Linked DNA regions of Mesorhizobium onobrychidis. The protein of the gene in region 1 interacts with the protein of each later gene in a pairwise test. Links are inferred from orthologs where the notes say so. Each region holds a gene or a part of one and is shown on either strand. Other genes may lie near its edges.

Region 1 (7,967 bases):
GCGACGGTGATCGCCACCACCATCACCCACCAGGCGTTGATGCGCTGGTTGAGGTTGACCAGCGTCGAGGACAGCGGCTTCGGCGCGCGCCACGACAGGATGCCGGCGACCAGGCGTGCCGTGGTCAGCACTGCAGCGAGGCCGATAACCAGGATGAGGGTTTCGTGCATTGGCATGTTGTTCTAGTCGTCCCCCCGAGCATCGTGCCGGATATCGGATCCTGCACGATGCTCTAAGCCCTTTTGGTCGCATGATGTTTTCCGGAAAACCGGATTCCACTTTTCCGCATCATGCGTTGGCGGGCGGGGATTCAGCGCCAGCAGTGTTTGGCGGGCGCGGTCGAGAAAGGCGCGGCGTTCTTCATCCGGCGCAATGGCGATCGGCGCGCCGAAGACGACGCGGCAGAGCAGCGGCACCGGCACGAACTGGCCCTTGGGCAGCACCCGCGACATGTTCTCGATCCAGCACGGGATGAGTTCGACGTCGGGCCGTGCCATCGACAGATTGTAGAGGCCGGAGCGGAACGGCAGCAGCGGCTCGTCGGTCATGTTGCGCGTGCCTTCGGGAAAGATGATCAGCGAGTGGCCCTCGTCGAGCACCGACAGCATGATCGAAATCGGATTCTCAGCCTCATCGGTCCACTGCCGGTGGATGAGCACGGAGGACAGCATGTCCTGCGCGATGAACCGGCGCAGCCGCGATTTTCCCCAATAGTCGGCGGCAGCGACGGCATGGGTGCGGGCGCGCTCCTTCTCGCTGAGGCAGGCCGACAGCAGGATGAAGTCGCCATGGCTGGCATGGTTGGCGAAGTAGATGCGCTGCCGATCCGACGGCTGGCTGCCGTTCCAGATCGGCCGCACGCCGGTTACCGCCCAGGCAAGCGCCGACAGGCCGACCGAGGTCACGGTCTGCAGCAGGGTGAAGGTCTTTGTGCCGAGCTTGCTCATCGTCCGGCTCAGAAGGACAAGGCGACGAGGGATGCCGCCACGAACAGGCCGAGCGCGATGCGCTGCTTCATCAGCAGGCGCTGCGTGCCCGCGATGCGCCGGTCGAGCGAGCGGATGCCGGCAGCGGCCGGTTTGACGCGCATGCGCGCCAGCACGTCGTCGACCGAGGCACCGCCGGCGGCCTCGCTGATGTGGCTCGCCATCAGCCAGAACAGCAGTGCGTCGAAGGTAAGCAGGGCCGAGAGGGCGAGGGTGACCACGCCGCTCGCTGCCGCGATCAGCCAGGCCGCCGCCGACAGCATCGTTGTCTGCAGCTGCGCCGCCACGGCAATGACCGGCGCGGCCACCAACGCGGCGAGCACCAGCAGCAGCGGCCACACCGCCTGCGTCATCAAGCTGGCGGCGAAGGCCTCGGCTTTGTCTCGATGGGCACTCATGCCGACTCGTCCGCCGCGATCCGAAGATGCACCGGCCGGCCCGATGCCGCGAGCCGTTTATGCGCCTGCGCCGGCGTTGGCGAGCGGCCGCTGGCAACCAGCCATTCGGCGACGACGCCGGCGCTGCGCTGGAAGCCGAGCGCGCAGCAGACCAGCACCGTGCCGTGGCCGCGGGCCGCCTCGATCGCCGCCACCGCTTGCGCTTGCGCCTCTGGCGATGGCGGCAAAAGGTCGACCATGGCGACAGCCGTCCACCGGCAGGTCACGCCGCGTGGCCGTTCCAACTCGCCGGCAAGGTCGATCACCGTGCCGAAGGCGTCGGCCTCGGCGGCGGTGGGAAAGCGGCCGACGAAGACGCCGTCGGCAATGGCGACATGCGGCGGCAGCTTGCGCGTCCATGCCCATCTATTGATCCTGGCGCCAAGCCGGTAGGGCAGCAGCAAGACACGGCTGGCCAGCGAGACGCTGCCGTCGGCCGTCTTCTGGAACACTTTGGCGCCGGCCCCGGCATAGGCGAAGGCGACGATGGCCAGCGCCAGCGCCGGCCACAACAGGATCAGCCACAGCGCCGAGACGAAGGCGCCGGCAACGGCGCCGGCCAGCACAAGGGCTGTGCCAAGCGCGTAGAACAGCGCCAGCCGCCTGGCCCTGGCGTCGGCGGTTAGCTGAAAGCCGGCGAACGGCAATTCGCCGTCGCGCGGAAACAGCCACAGGGCGAAAAAGCCGAGCAAAGCGCCGGTCGGGATGTCGATGACATGGTGCTGCCAGGTCGTCAGCACCGAGGCGCCGATCAGGAAACACCAGGCATGCCAGACGGTGGCGGCCATGCCTTTGAGCCGACAGCGCCAATGATCCCAGATGATGACCAGCAGCGCGATGTGCAGCGACGGCGCCTGGTTGAACGGCTTGTCGAAGCCGCCGAGCACCGCAAACATGAAGCCTGGCAGGCCTGATGTCTGCGGCCGCATGAAGGTCGCCGTCAGCGGGAACAGGATGAAGCAGGCGACGGCGACGATTTGCGCCGTCAGATAGCGGCCGGCAAGACGGTCGACGCCGCGCTTGGTATCGTTCAAGAGCAGCGACAGGCCGTAGAACAGATTGATCGACCAATAGGGCACGATCGTCCAGGCTATGAACGGGATGCCGCGCTCCCAGGCAAAGACGATGCTGCCGACATCGTCGCGCTGCGACGCCAGCCAGTTGGCGAAGCCGTAGGTCGCGTAGAAGAACGGCGCCAGGAATGCGAGCCACAGGGCCGCCCGCAGCACGATGCCGGCGTACGGCTCGCGTGCAGAGGCGGAAGGGGCAGGGGCAGCGGCAGGGGCAGGGCCAAGGCCAAGGGCAGGCAAGACCATGCTCAGACGCGCCGCGCGACCGAGACGGTGAAGATGCCCCACCGGTCGATGCGCTGGTCGAGCTTCTCGAAGCCGGCCGCCGCCACCAGCTGGTCCATCTCGCCTTGCGTGCGCCGGCGCATCACCCAGGCCTGGCCGCCGCGATGCGAGGTCAGGCTGCGCGCGATCATTTCGAGCTGCGGATGCCAGGGCTGGTTGGTGTAGAGAAGCAGGCTGCCTGGCTGCATCGCCTTGGCCAGCCCGCCGAGCGAGCGGGCGATCATGGCGTTGTCGGCAAACAATTCGTAAAGCCCGGAGACGATGGCGAGGTCCGGCGCCGGCTCCAGCCCGGCAAGCATCTTGGCGTCGAAGGCGTCGGCCTGGTGGAACGAGATGCTGGTCGGCAGGTGCCGTTCGGCGATCAGCTTGCAGCCGAGCGAAACGTTGAGCTCGGAGAAATCCTGCAGCCGCACGCTGGCCGGCGGCTCAGTGCATTTGGCGACGGCGTCGAGCACGTAGCGGCCGTGGCCGGCGGCGATATCGACGATATGGACCGGTCGGCCGGCGGTCTTCAGCGTCTCAGCGGCGCCGCCGATCAGCTCTTCCAGATGCAGCTTGCGCTGGCGAATGCCGCGCCAGCCGATGGCGTCGAGAAAGGTGCGATCGATCACGCGGCCGAGCGGACCGGCGCCCCGCGCCTCGTTCTCATAGACGTAGTCGAGAGTCGAGCCGGAATCGAAGCCGGTGGCAATCCCCGTCTTCATGCCTGACGACAGCCACGCGCCCATGCGGATCGAGGCGCGGCTCATTGCCCAGTAGAGGCCTTTCGGTGACAGCAGGGCGAGCGGCGAGGCGAGCCGGTCGGCCTCGTCGCGTGTGTAGCCAGCGCGGTCGGCCGTGGTCAGGTCGACCGGCTTCTCCGGCGTCGCGAACTGTCTTTCGAGGAACGGCTTGATCAGGTCGAGTGCCTTGCCGCGGTCGCGTTCGCCGAGCGTGTCGTGGAAGAAGCCGGGCAGCACATGCCGCTCCTTGGCCGGGCTGGCGAGATTGACGAAGAACTCGTGCTGCGGTCCATGCCGCACCACCCAGTCGCTGCCGGAGATCAGCAATTGCGTCGGCACGGTGATGGCGCGGGCGTCGGCGACGATACGCGCGGCGTGGTCGTAGAGCTCGACCAGGATGTTGGAGGCGATCGGCCGCGTGATCAGCGGATCGGCCTCGAAGGAGGCGATGCGCTCGGGGTCATGCGTCAGGAACTTGGCCTTGACGTAGGAATTGACGAAGAAGCGGCCCTTGATCTTCTGCCACAGCGCAATGCCTTGCTTGGCGAAGGGCACATAGAGCTTGACCGAAAAGGCCGGCGAGGCCAGCACCAAAGCGCGAATCTGCGGTGCATAATCATGCACCCAGGCGGCGGCGAGCACGGCGCCGAAGGATTGCGCGATCAACGCGATGTCGCGTTGGCCGAACCCGTCTCTGCCGATCTCGCGCACGAAACAATCGATGTCGCGCACAAGTGCTGCAAAGGACGGCGCATAGCCGCGCTCGCCGGCCGAGCGGCCATTGCCGCGCGCGTCCCAGGCGTAGAAGGCATGGCCGGGCATGTCGAGTTCATCGACCAGATGCGCCATGCGGCCGCCATGCTCGTGGCCACGGTGGAACAGCACAACCGCGCCCTTGGCGGGGTTCCCGACCGCGGGCCAATAGCGGTAGAATATCTCGGTGCCGTCATGCGTGCGGAAGGTGCGCTCCTGCGCCACCCGCTGCTCACTTGCGGAAGCGGTAATCGTTGGTTCATGAAGCATGTTGTTCCCCTGGCGACCGGAATTTCAGTCACCGCTCCCGTTAAGCCCGCTGCGTATCCGGTTGATGGCGGTCACCAGCGAGAGTGTAGCCATTGCCGGAAACACAAACGGCGTGATCGCGTCCACCCACAGGCCGCAGGCGATGAGAAAGGCGATGAAGCCGAGCGCCAGCGCCCGGTCGCTCTTGCCGAACGGCCCGGCATAATTGCGCCCCGTGCCCGCCGCGATGCCGAGCACGCCGGCGAATTCCACAAGCACTGCTGTGACGGCAAAGGCGACGACGCCCCAGGCAGGGAAGAGAGCGGCAAAGGCCAGGATCAGCGCCAGGTCGGAAACGACGTCGCAGAGTTCGTTGAGATACATGCCGAGCTTGGAGGCCTGGCCATGTTCCCGCGCAAGCATCCCGTCGATGGCGTTCAGCGCCATGCGCGCAAACAGCACCACCGGCATCAGCAGGAAGACCGCGCGATGGCCGGCAAGGGCCGCGACCACAACGCCGGTGGCAACCGACAGGGCGGCGGCCAGCAGCGTGATCTGGTTGGCGGTGACGCCGGCCCCGGCCAGCCGGTCGGCAAGCGGCCGCAGCTTCGCCTGGAAGGCCGGTTTCAGCGCATAAAGCGTCGGCATGTGCGAACCCCCCGGCCGCGGTGCAACTAACCTCTGCGAGGATGGTCAATTGGCGCGCAAGACGCAAGGGCGACGAGCGGTTGTACATGGTTACGATTAGCAGCGCTGGACGAGGCAACAAGCGACCGCTGTGCGAGCTCGGAATAGAGCGCCTGATATGTGTGGGGACTTTGCTGCAGGTGCGTTGTTACCGTTTTCGCGAAAACGGTAACAACTCCGCTTCGAACTGCGTGGACGCGGGCCGAAAATTACCCGTCGGCAGTCCGCCTTTCCTTCCCGACATACCCCTCCGATGCGCGCACCGCGGCCACCATCATCCGGGTCGAAACAGCCCCCGCCGTTTGGTGGGCATGGTTCACCTTCAAATGAGGACTTTACAAATATTCAAAAATATGTGAAGTTATGTCGACAAAAGGGTCATCTATGACAACCAATCGTTTCGCCACTCGCCTGAATTCCTTTGCCTCGCGGCCACAGGCCGAATGGCCGGATCTCGTCGGCAAGCCGTCCATGCTGCAGATGGCGGCGCGTGCGGCGAAGGTTGCGGGGCTGACCGACCTCGATCTCAACTTTCCCGACCATGTCGATGAAAAACCTGCGGAAATGGCGCGAAAGCTCGGCGATCTCGGGCTTTCCGTCAATGGCTTCGCCATGCGCTACTATTCCAATCCGGCCTTCAAGCTCGGCGCCTTCACCAATCCGGATCCCGCAGTTCGCCGCGAAGCCATCGACCTGACCAAGGCGGGCATCGACGCCGCGCGTGAGGCCGGCACCAATCTGATGACGCTGTGGCTCGGGCAGGATGGCTTCGACTATGCCTTCCAGGCCGATTATGCGGCGCTCTGGCAACACGAGATCGATGGAATTCGTGAAGTTGCAGCGCATGACCCCGATTGCCAGATCAGCCTGGAATACAAGCCCAACGAGCCGCGCTCCTACAGCCTGATGCCTGACGCGGCGACGACATTGCTGGCGATCCGCGAGATCGGACTGCCCAATCTCGGCGTGACGCTTGATTTCGCCCATGTGCTCTATGCCGACGAGCAGCCGGCTTTCGCCGCAGCACTCGTGGCGCGCCACAGCAAGCTGCTCGGCGTGCATCTCAACGACGGCTACGCCAAGCGCGACGACGGCCTGATGGTCGGCGCCGTGCACACGCTGCAGACGATCGAACTGCTCAGGCAGATCCGCCGCGACGGCTATGCCGGCGCCATCTACTTCGACACGTTCCCCGACATGACCGGGCTCGATCCTGTCCACGAATGCGAAGTCAACATCGCCACCGTCAAGCGCATGCTGCGCGTCGTCGAGCGGCTGGAAAAGGACAACCGCCTGTCCACCGCCGTCGACCGTCAGGACGCGGTGGCATCGCAAGCCATCATTCAGGAAGCCATGCTCGGGCCGGACAGCTGACGCCGGCGCCGTCACCGTTTTTCAACAAGGGAGGAAAGACCATGAAATTTCTGCTTGCCACCGCTGCCGCTACCCTGATGGCGCTGTCCATCGGTTCGGCATTTTCGGCGGACCTCGCGCCGCTCAATTCCGACACGGAGAAGGATCGCATCGACTGGTCGCAGCTCGAGGCCAAGTTCGGGGCGTTCCCCAAGCTGCCCGACGGCACCAAGGCAGGCGCCGTCTCCAAGACGCTGACCAACGAATACTGGCGCTCGCTGGGTGAGGGCTACAAGTCGTTCGGCGACCGCGTCGCTGTCCCGGTCGTCTACCAGGCGGCGCAGAGTGAGGGTGACCAGCTCGGCCAGCTCACCATCGCCGAAGGCCTGGTCACGCAAGGCTACAATGTGCTGCTCGTCTCGCCGCAGACCGACTCCAACCTGCAGCCGATCATGGAACAGGCCAAGGCCGCCAACGTGCCGGTGGTCAACGTAAATGACGCGGTCATCCCGCAGGCCGAGCACTATGTCGGCAATGTCCAGCGCGACAATGGCGTGCGCGTCGCCAAATGGTTCATCAAGAACCGGCCGGATGGCGGCAAGGTCGCCATCGTCGAAGGCCAGGCCGGCGTCTATGCCGCCGTGCAGCGCACCGACGGCTTCAAGTCCACGATCACCGAGGCCGGCAAGTTCGAGGTCGTCGCCAGCGTTCCGGGCAACTGGGATCGCCAGACCTCCTACGACGCGGCCACCAACATCCTGCAGCAGCACCCCGACCTGATCGGCTTCTATGCCAACAATGACGGCATGGCTCTGGGCATCGTCGAGGCGGTCAAGGCCGCCGGCCTGCAGGACAAGGTCGCCGTCTTCGGCACCGACGGCATCTCCGATGCCTATGCTTCGATCCGCGCAGGCGAGCTGACCGGCACCGTCGATAGTTTTCCGGTGCTGACCGGCGAAGTGGCTCTGGAATCGGCGCTGCGACTGGTGGCCGGGCAGAAGCTGCCGCGCGTCGTCGCCACGCCGCAGGCACTGATCACCAAGGACAATGCCGACCGTTATTCCGGCGCCGGCGATGCCGTGCGCAAGGCGCTGCTCGAGGACGCGGCAGCGGGCAATTAAGGGGCAACAACCGGGGCTGTTGCATCCCCCTCATCCGGCCGCTTCGCGGCCACCTTCTCCCCGCTGGGGAGAAGAGCAGGGCGCCGGCGCTGGCGATCTCCTCTCCCCTCGGGGAGAGGTCAGCCGAGCGAAGCGGAGGCTGGGTGAGGGGTCTTTGAGAGACCGCTTGGAGAATAAAACCAATGCCTGTCCCGCGGCTGCAATTCGAGGGCATTTCCAAGGAGTTTCCCGCCGTGCGGGCGCTGAGCGAAGTGTCGTTTTCGGTCGGCGCCGGCGAAATCCGTGGCCTGCTCGGCGAGAACGG
Region 2 (5,433 bases), 310 kb from region 1 along the record:
ACCGCCGACATGCTGACGGCGTCGTGCCCACCGATCGTATCGAGCCGCAGCACGGTTTGCCCGAGCGATTTGGCGGTCTGTTCGGCCAGATCGATCAGCCCGGCGTCGAATTCTCCCGCCCGCCTCCGGTCTATGGATCGGACTTCGAATGACACGCGTGCGCGCGCAGCGCAGGCTGCGATCTTCTCCTTCAGTTCCGCTTCGGCCGACGCCAGAAGCTCGGCGCTTCCCGACCGCAGTTCGATGAACATCACCGCCTCTGCCGGCACCACGTTCGGCGAATTCGGATGGACTTCCAACCGCGCCGCCGAGGTGTGCAGATCCTGGCCGGCCTTGTCGGCCATGTCCCTGAGTTCGGCGATCAGAATGGCGGCAGCGAGCAGCGCGTCCTGCCGCTCGGCCATCGGAGTCGGGCCGGTGTGGGCCTGCCGACCGAGATAGGCGAGGCGATATTTGACGGCACCCCAGAAACGAGTGAATGCCCCGATCCGCAGGCCGGCCTTCTCGAGGTGGGCCGAACCCTCGATGTGGATCTCGATCAGGGCGTCCGGCACCACGCCAGCGGCCTTGCCCGCATAGCCAATTTCCGACAGCGCCTCGGCCACCGACACGCCGGAGCCGTCCCGGCGCGCGAGCGCGAAATCCAGGTCGATCTCGCCGGAATTGACGCTGCTGCCAAGCAGGCTCGGCTGGAATCGCGCACCTTCCTCGTTGGTCCAGTTGACGATGACGAAGTTGCATTTCGGAGTGATGCCGGTTTCGGCCACCCGGCGCCGGATCGCCTCTATCGCGCTGCAGGCGGCGATCACCCCATAGGCGCCGTCGAAACGGCCACCATTCGGCTGACTGTCGAGATGCGACCCGCACATGATGCAGGGCGCATCCTTGCCGGCCCAGTTGAGAAATCCGTACATGTTGCCGATCGCGTCGACCTCAAGGCGCAGACCTTCCTGCGCAAACCATGCAGCCAACCAGTCGCGTGCCAGTCCATCCTCGCGGGACAGGGTCAGTCGCATCATCGAGCCGTCCGGACCACCGCCGAAGGCGGAAACCTCATCCATCATCCGATGGAGGGCTTCGGCGTCGATGCCGGGGAAGGCCGACGGGTCCTTGCGAATTTCAAGCATAGAGCACCTTTACCTGTGCCTGATCCATTTGCGCGGCGAAGTCCGCCTTGAGCGGAGCGTCGGTGATCAGGATGTCGACGTCCCGGAATTCGTATGTACAGATGGAGCCCTGCCGGCCGAACTTGCTGCTGTCCGCCAGCATGACGCACTGTTTGGAGTGCTTTCGCAGCGCACGGCGAATGTTCGCCTCGTCCTGTCCGAGGTCCATGAAGCCGAACCTGCTGTCGACGGTTGCAATGCTGACGAAGGCGATGTCGAACAGGTGCCGCGTGACGAGATCGACCGGATCCTGACCCATGAAGGCCCGGTAGCTCGCCCTGACGTCGCCGCCGACCGCCACGAGATTGGGATGTCCGGCATCGGCGAGCAGCGCGACGATGTCGAGCGAGTTGGTGTAGACGGTGATATCAGGCCAGTTCCTCAGATGCTTGGCGAAGGCCAGCGTCGTCGTGCCCGTGTCGACGAAGATCTTGATATGGTCCCTGAGCAGGGTCGCCGCGCATTCGGCGATGCGCGCCTTCTCGCGCGCATTCAGCCGCATCCGGTCGGCGATGGGCTCGTCGGCGTCCGGGCGCGGCTTGACGCCACCGCCATAGATGCATCGCAGGTGCCCCTCGAGTTCCAGTCGCTTCAGGTCGCGACGCACCGTTTCCCGGCTGACATGGAAATGCTCGGCGAGTGCCTGCACCGATACGCGCCCGTGCTTCTCGAGTTCGGCAAGTGCGTGTTGCAAGCGATCTTCAGGATCGCTCATGCGGATTTCGCTTCCATCGGTATGTTCCTCCCCGTTTTTTCTTGTTCATCATGCGGCGGCGCGGGCCCCCTGTCTTTCAACGAGGAAGCAGGCCGCCAACTCGCGGTGATTTCGCGCCGTCAGCGTCGGGCTCTCGGCATGGCACCTGTCGAAGGCATGCGGACAGCGGCTGGCGAAACTGCAACCCGGCGGCAGGTCGATCGGGCTCGGCGGCTCGCCTTCGAGCAGGCAGTCCTCCGGCTTGTAGCGGCGCTCCTCCAGTGTCGGAACCGCGCTCAACAGCGCCTTCGTGTACGGATGCCCGGGATCGAAGAAAAGACGCTCATTGTGGGCGATCTCGACCACCTCGCCGAGATACATCACGGCAACCCGGTTGCAGACGCGGCGGACCATTGCAAGGTCATGCGAAATGAACACGTAGGTCAGGCCGTGCTGGGCCTGCAGTTTTTCGAACAGTGCCAGCAAGCGGAACTGCTCGGTCTGATCAAGCGACGACAGCGTCTCGTCCATGATGAGCACTTTTGGCTCGAGCACCATGGCGCGGGCGACATTGACGCGTTGGCGTTGGCCGGCGCTGAGCCCAAGCGGCAACTCATCGTAGAGGTTCGCGGGAAGCTCGACCTCGGCCATGACCGCCAGGACGCGTTCGCGTATCTCCTTCGCATTGCGCATGCCGTGCACACGCAGCGGATCCTCCAGGATCGCGCCGATCGATGTCCGCGGCGGCAGCGAGTTGAACGGATCCTGCAGCACCAGCTGAAAATCGCGCCGGAACTTCAGCAGCGTCTTGCCCCTCAGTTTCGAGAGATCCTGGCCATCGCAGATGACGCTGCCGCTGTCCGGAAACTCCAGGCGGCTGAGAAGCCGCATCAGGGTGGACTTGCCGCAGCCGGACTCGCCGACCACGCCGAAATTCTCACCCGGCATGACGTCGAAGGTGACGTTGCGCACGGCGCGGACCTCGCTGTGGGCCGCGAAGGTTCCCCGTCTGCGGACACGGTAGGTGCGGGTAGCGTCACGTATGCTGATCGTTGGCCTGGCCGCGTTCGGTGTACGTGGAACCGCGACCGCTTCGCTCGTCCAGATTTTCGGTATCTGGCTGATCAACTGCAGCGTATAGGGATGCTGCGGCGCGTCGATGAGCCGCTGCGGGGTGTTGCGCTCAACGATCCTGCCTTCGGACAGCACCAGAACCTGATCGGCTGCTTCCTTGACCATCGGCAGCGAAGAGGAAACGAACACCACCGCGGTGTCGAAACGCTCCGTCAACTCGCGCATCAGACGCAGGACCTGCGCCGCGACTGTCACGTCGAGCGGCTGGGTGACGTTGTCGGCAACGAGGAAAGCAGGATTGCTGATCAAAGCGTCGACGATCAGTGCGCGCTGCATCATGCCGCCGCTGAATTGCGAGGGGTACTCGTCGAAACGCAATCGTGGCGAGGGAATGCGTACCGCTCCAAGAAGGTCGATGACCCGCTTGCGGGCCTCCGAGGAATCGATGCCGGGCACTACGGCGCTGAGCTTCTCGACGATCTGGCGGCCGACCGGCAAAGTGGGATCCAGCGCTCCCATGGGATTGGCACCGACATAGGCGATCTCCCTGCGCAGCAGGCGCATCCGTCCGTCGGCCAGGTCGAGGATGTTCTGCGACTTGTACTCGACCGAGCCGGACGAGATGCGCAGCGGCGGGTCGATCCAGTTGACCAGGGCTCGTGCCAGAACGGTCTTGCCCGAACCGCTGGCCCCGATGATGCCGACGATTTCACGCGGGGCGAGATCGAAACTCACATCGGAGACGACCGGCCGGGCGCCCGCGCCCGTACCCACTTCCACGCCGAGATTTTTAACCGACAGGACCGGGCTGCTGTTCACGACACGCCTCCGTAGATCCGGTTGCGGGCCCGCTCGAGCGAGGCGCCCATGAGGTTGATGCTGGTCAGGGTAAGGCACAGGAACACCCCCGGCATGGTGGCGATCCACCATGCATTGAGCAGGTATTTCCTGCCATCGGCGATGATGTTGCCGAAGGTCGGCGTCGGAGGCTGCACGCCGAGGCCGATGAAGCCGAGGATCGACTCGAAGATCATCATGCGCGCTACGTCGAGCACCGACACGAAGATGATCGGCGGCAGCACCAGCGGCGCGAGCAGCCAGATCATGATGCGAAAATCCGAAGCGCCGCTGACCTGGGCGGCACGCACATATTCGCTCTTGCGTTCGGTCATCACGACGCTGCGCGTGACGCGGGCATAGACCGGCCAGCTCGAAAGGCCGAGGACCAGGATGATCGCCGGAATCGTCGGCCGCGATACCCCCAGAACGGTGATCGCGAGGATGATCATTGGGATGGAGAGCTGCGCGTCGGTGATCCGCATGATCACCATGTCGATCCTGCCGCCATAGTAGCCGGCGAGCGTGCCGAGCGAGCAGCCGATGATCAGCATCACCACCACGGTGGACAGGCCGATCAGCAGGGAATAGCGCAATCCCACCAGACTGCGCACGAGCATGTCGCGACCGATCTGATCGGTGCCGAGCGGTGCAGCCCAGTTCCATTTGTCGCCAAGGAAGGGCGGCGCCTGCAAACGGCCGGCGACGTTCATCTTGGTGGGGTCGATGCCGCTCAAGGCCGGGTAGAGCAGCGCCGCGAGACCCAGTACGGCGAAGATCACGAGGCCGACCCGGAACTCGTTCGACGCGAGCGCCGCCTTCCATATCCGCCGGGACAGCGAAGCGCCGCGCTGCGCTTCCGGCGCCGTCGCTTTCAGTCTCAGGCTGGTTTCTACGACGTTCATCAGTATTCCAGTCTCGGATCGATCAGGGTCGCGATCAGATCGACCGCGATGTTGATCAGGACGAAGATGGCGCTGGTGACGATCGCGATGCCCTGAATCAGCGGAAAGTCGCGCTGCAGCACGGCGTTGATGGTCAGAAGGCCCAGTCCGGGATAGTCGAAGATGAATTCGATGACGAGCACGCCGCCGAGCAGGCCGCTGATCTGGATGCCGAGGAGATTGAGCAGCGGAACCGAGGCGTTGCGCAGCGCATGCGCGAAGATGATCCGACGCTGGCTGAGCCCGCGCACGCGGCCGACTGCAATGAACGGCATCATCATTGCCGAGGAAATCGAGCCGGTCAGCGTCCGGATAAGAACCGGCGAAAGTTCGACAGCCAGCACGATTGCCGGCAGGATAGTGTAGGCAAAGCCCTTGTAGCCGATCGCCGGCAGCCAGCCGAGCTTCACGGACAGCAGCAGCGCAAGCACGATGCCGAGCCAAAAACCCGGCAGGGGTATAAAGATCGACGACACGTAAAAAGCGACCCTGTCCGGCCATCGTCCAGGAGACAATCCGGCCGGGATGCCGACCAGGAACGAAAAGAGCATCGCGAACACGATCGCCAGAAAGGCGAGTTGCAGCGTCATCGGCAGGGTCTCGCCGATAAGGGTGAGCACGTCGGCGCGCTCGCCGCGCGTGGCATCCCCGAAACTAGATCCGCCGGTCGAAGCGCCGCTGGCCGGCCGAACGAACGACTGGCCGAGGTCGCCCCTGA

Evidence for each region.
Region 2: the proteins of IHQ72_RS15580 (region 1) and IHQ72_RS14030 interact in binary tests that used the Escherichia coli proteins (3 or more experiments, as listed by UniProt). The link is inferred for Mesorhizobium onobrychidis from one-to-one orthologs.

Annotation. Positions count from the first base shown.
Region 1 is NZ_CP062229.1:3,128,175-3,136,141, forward strand. The notes cover bases 2,133-5,027. They hold IHQ72_RS15580 (bifunctional alpha/beta hydrolase/class I SAM-dependent methyltransferase), read right to left. Parts: upstream 4,524-5,027; coding sequence 2,742-4,523; downstream 2,133-2,741. Other genes in these bases: IHQ72_RS15575 (phosphatase PAP2/dual specificity phosphatase family protein), read right to left, coding at 2,133-2,739; IHQ72_RS15585 (CDP-alcohol phosphatidyltransferase family protein), read right to left, coding at 4,548-5,027. In the rest of the region: IHQ72_RS15560 (phosphatidate cytidylyltransferase), read right to left, coding at 1-170; IHQ72_RS15565 (lysophospholipid acyltransferase family protein), read right to left, coding at 183-947; IHQ72_RS15570 (hypothetical protein), read right to left, coding at 956-1,384; more of IHQ72_RS15575, read right to left, coding at 1,381-2,132; more of IHQ72_RS15585, read right to left, coding at 5,028-5,150; IHQ72_RS15590 (sugar phosphate isomerase/epimerase family protein), read left to right, coding at 5,574-6,563; IHQ72_RS15595 (sugar ABC transporter substrate-binding protein), read left to right, coding at 6,605-7,663; IHQ72_RS15600 (sugar ABC transporter ATP-binding protein), read left to right, coding at 7,846-7,967.
Region 2 is NZ_CP062229.1:2,814,084-2,819,516, reverse strand. What follows is about bases 1-2,871. They hold IHQ72_RS14030 (DeoR/GlpR family DNA-binding transcription regulator), read right to left. Parts: upstream 1,882-2,871; coding sequence 1,120-1,881; downstream 1-1,119. Other genes in these bases: IHQ72_RS14025 (dipeptide ABC transporter ATP-binding protein), read right to left, coding at 1,930-2,871; IHQ72_RS14035 (Zn-dependent hydrolase), read right to left, coding at 1-1,127. Also shown: more of IHQ72_RS14025, read right to left, coding at 2,872-3,753; IHQ72_RS14020 (ABC transporter permease), read right to left, coding at 3,750-4,676; IHQ72_RS14015 (ABC transporter permease), read right to left, coding at 4,676-5,433.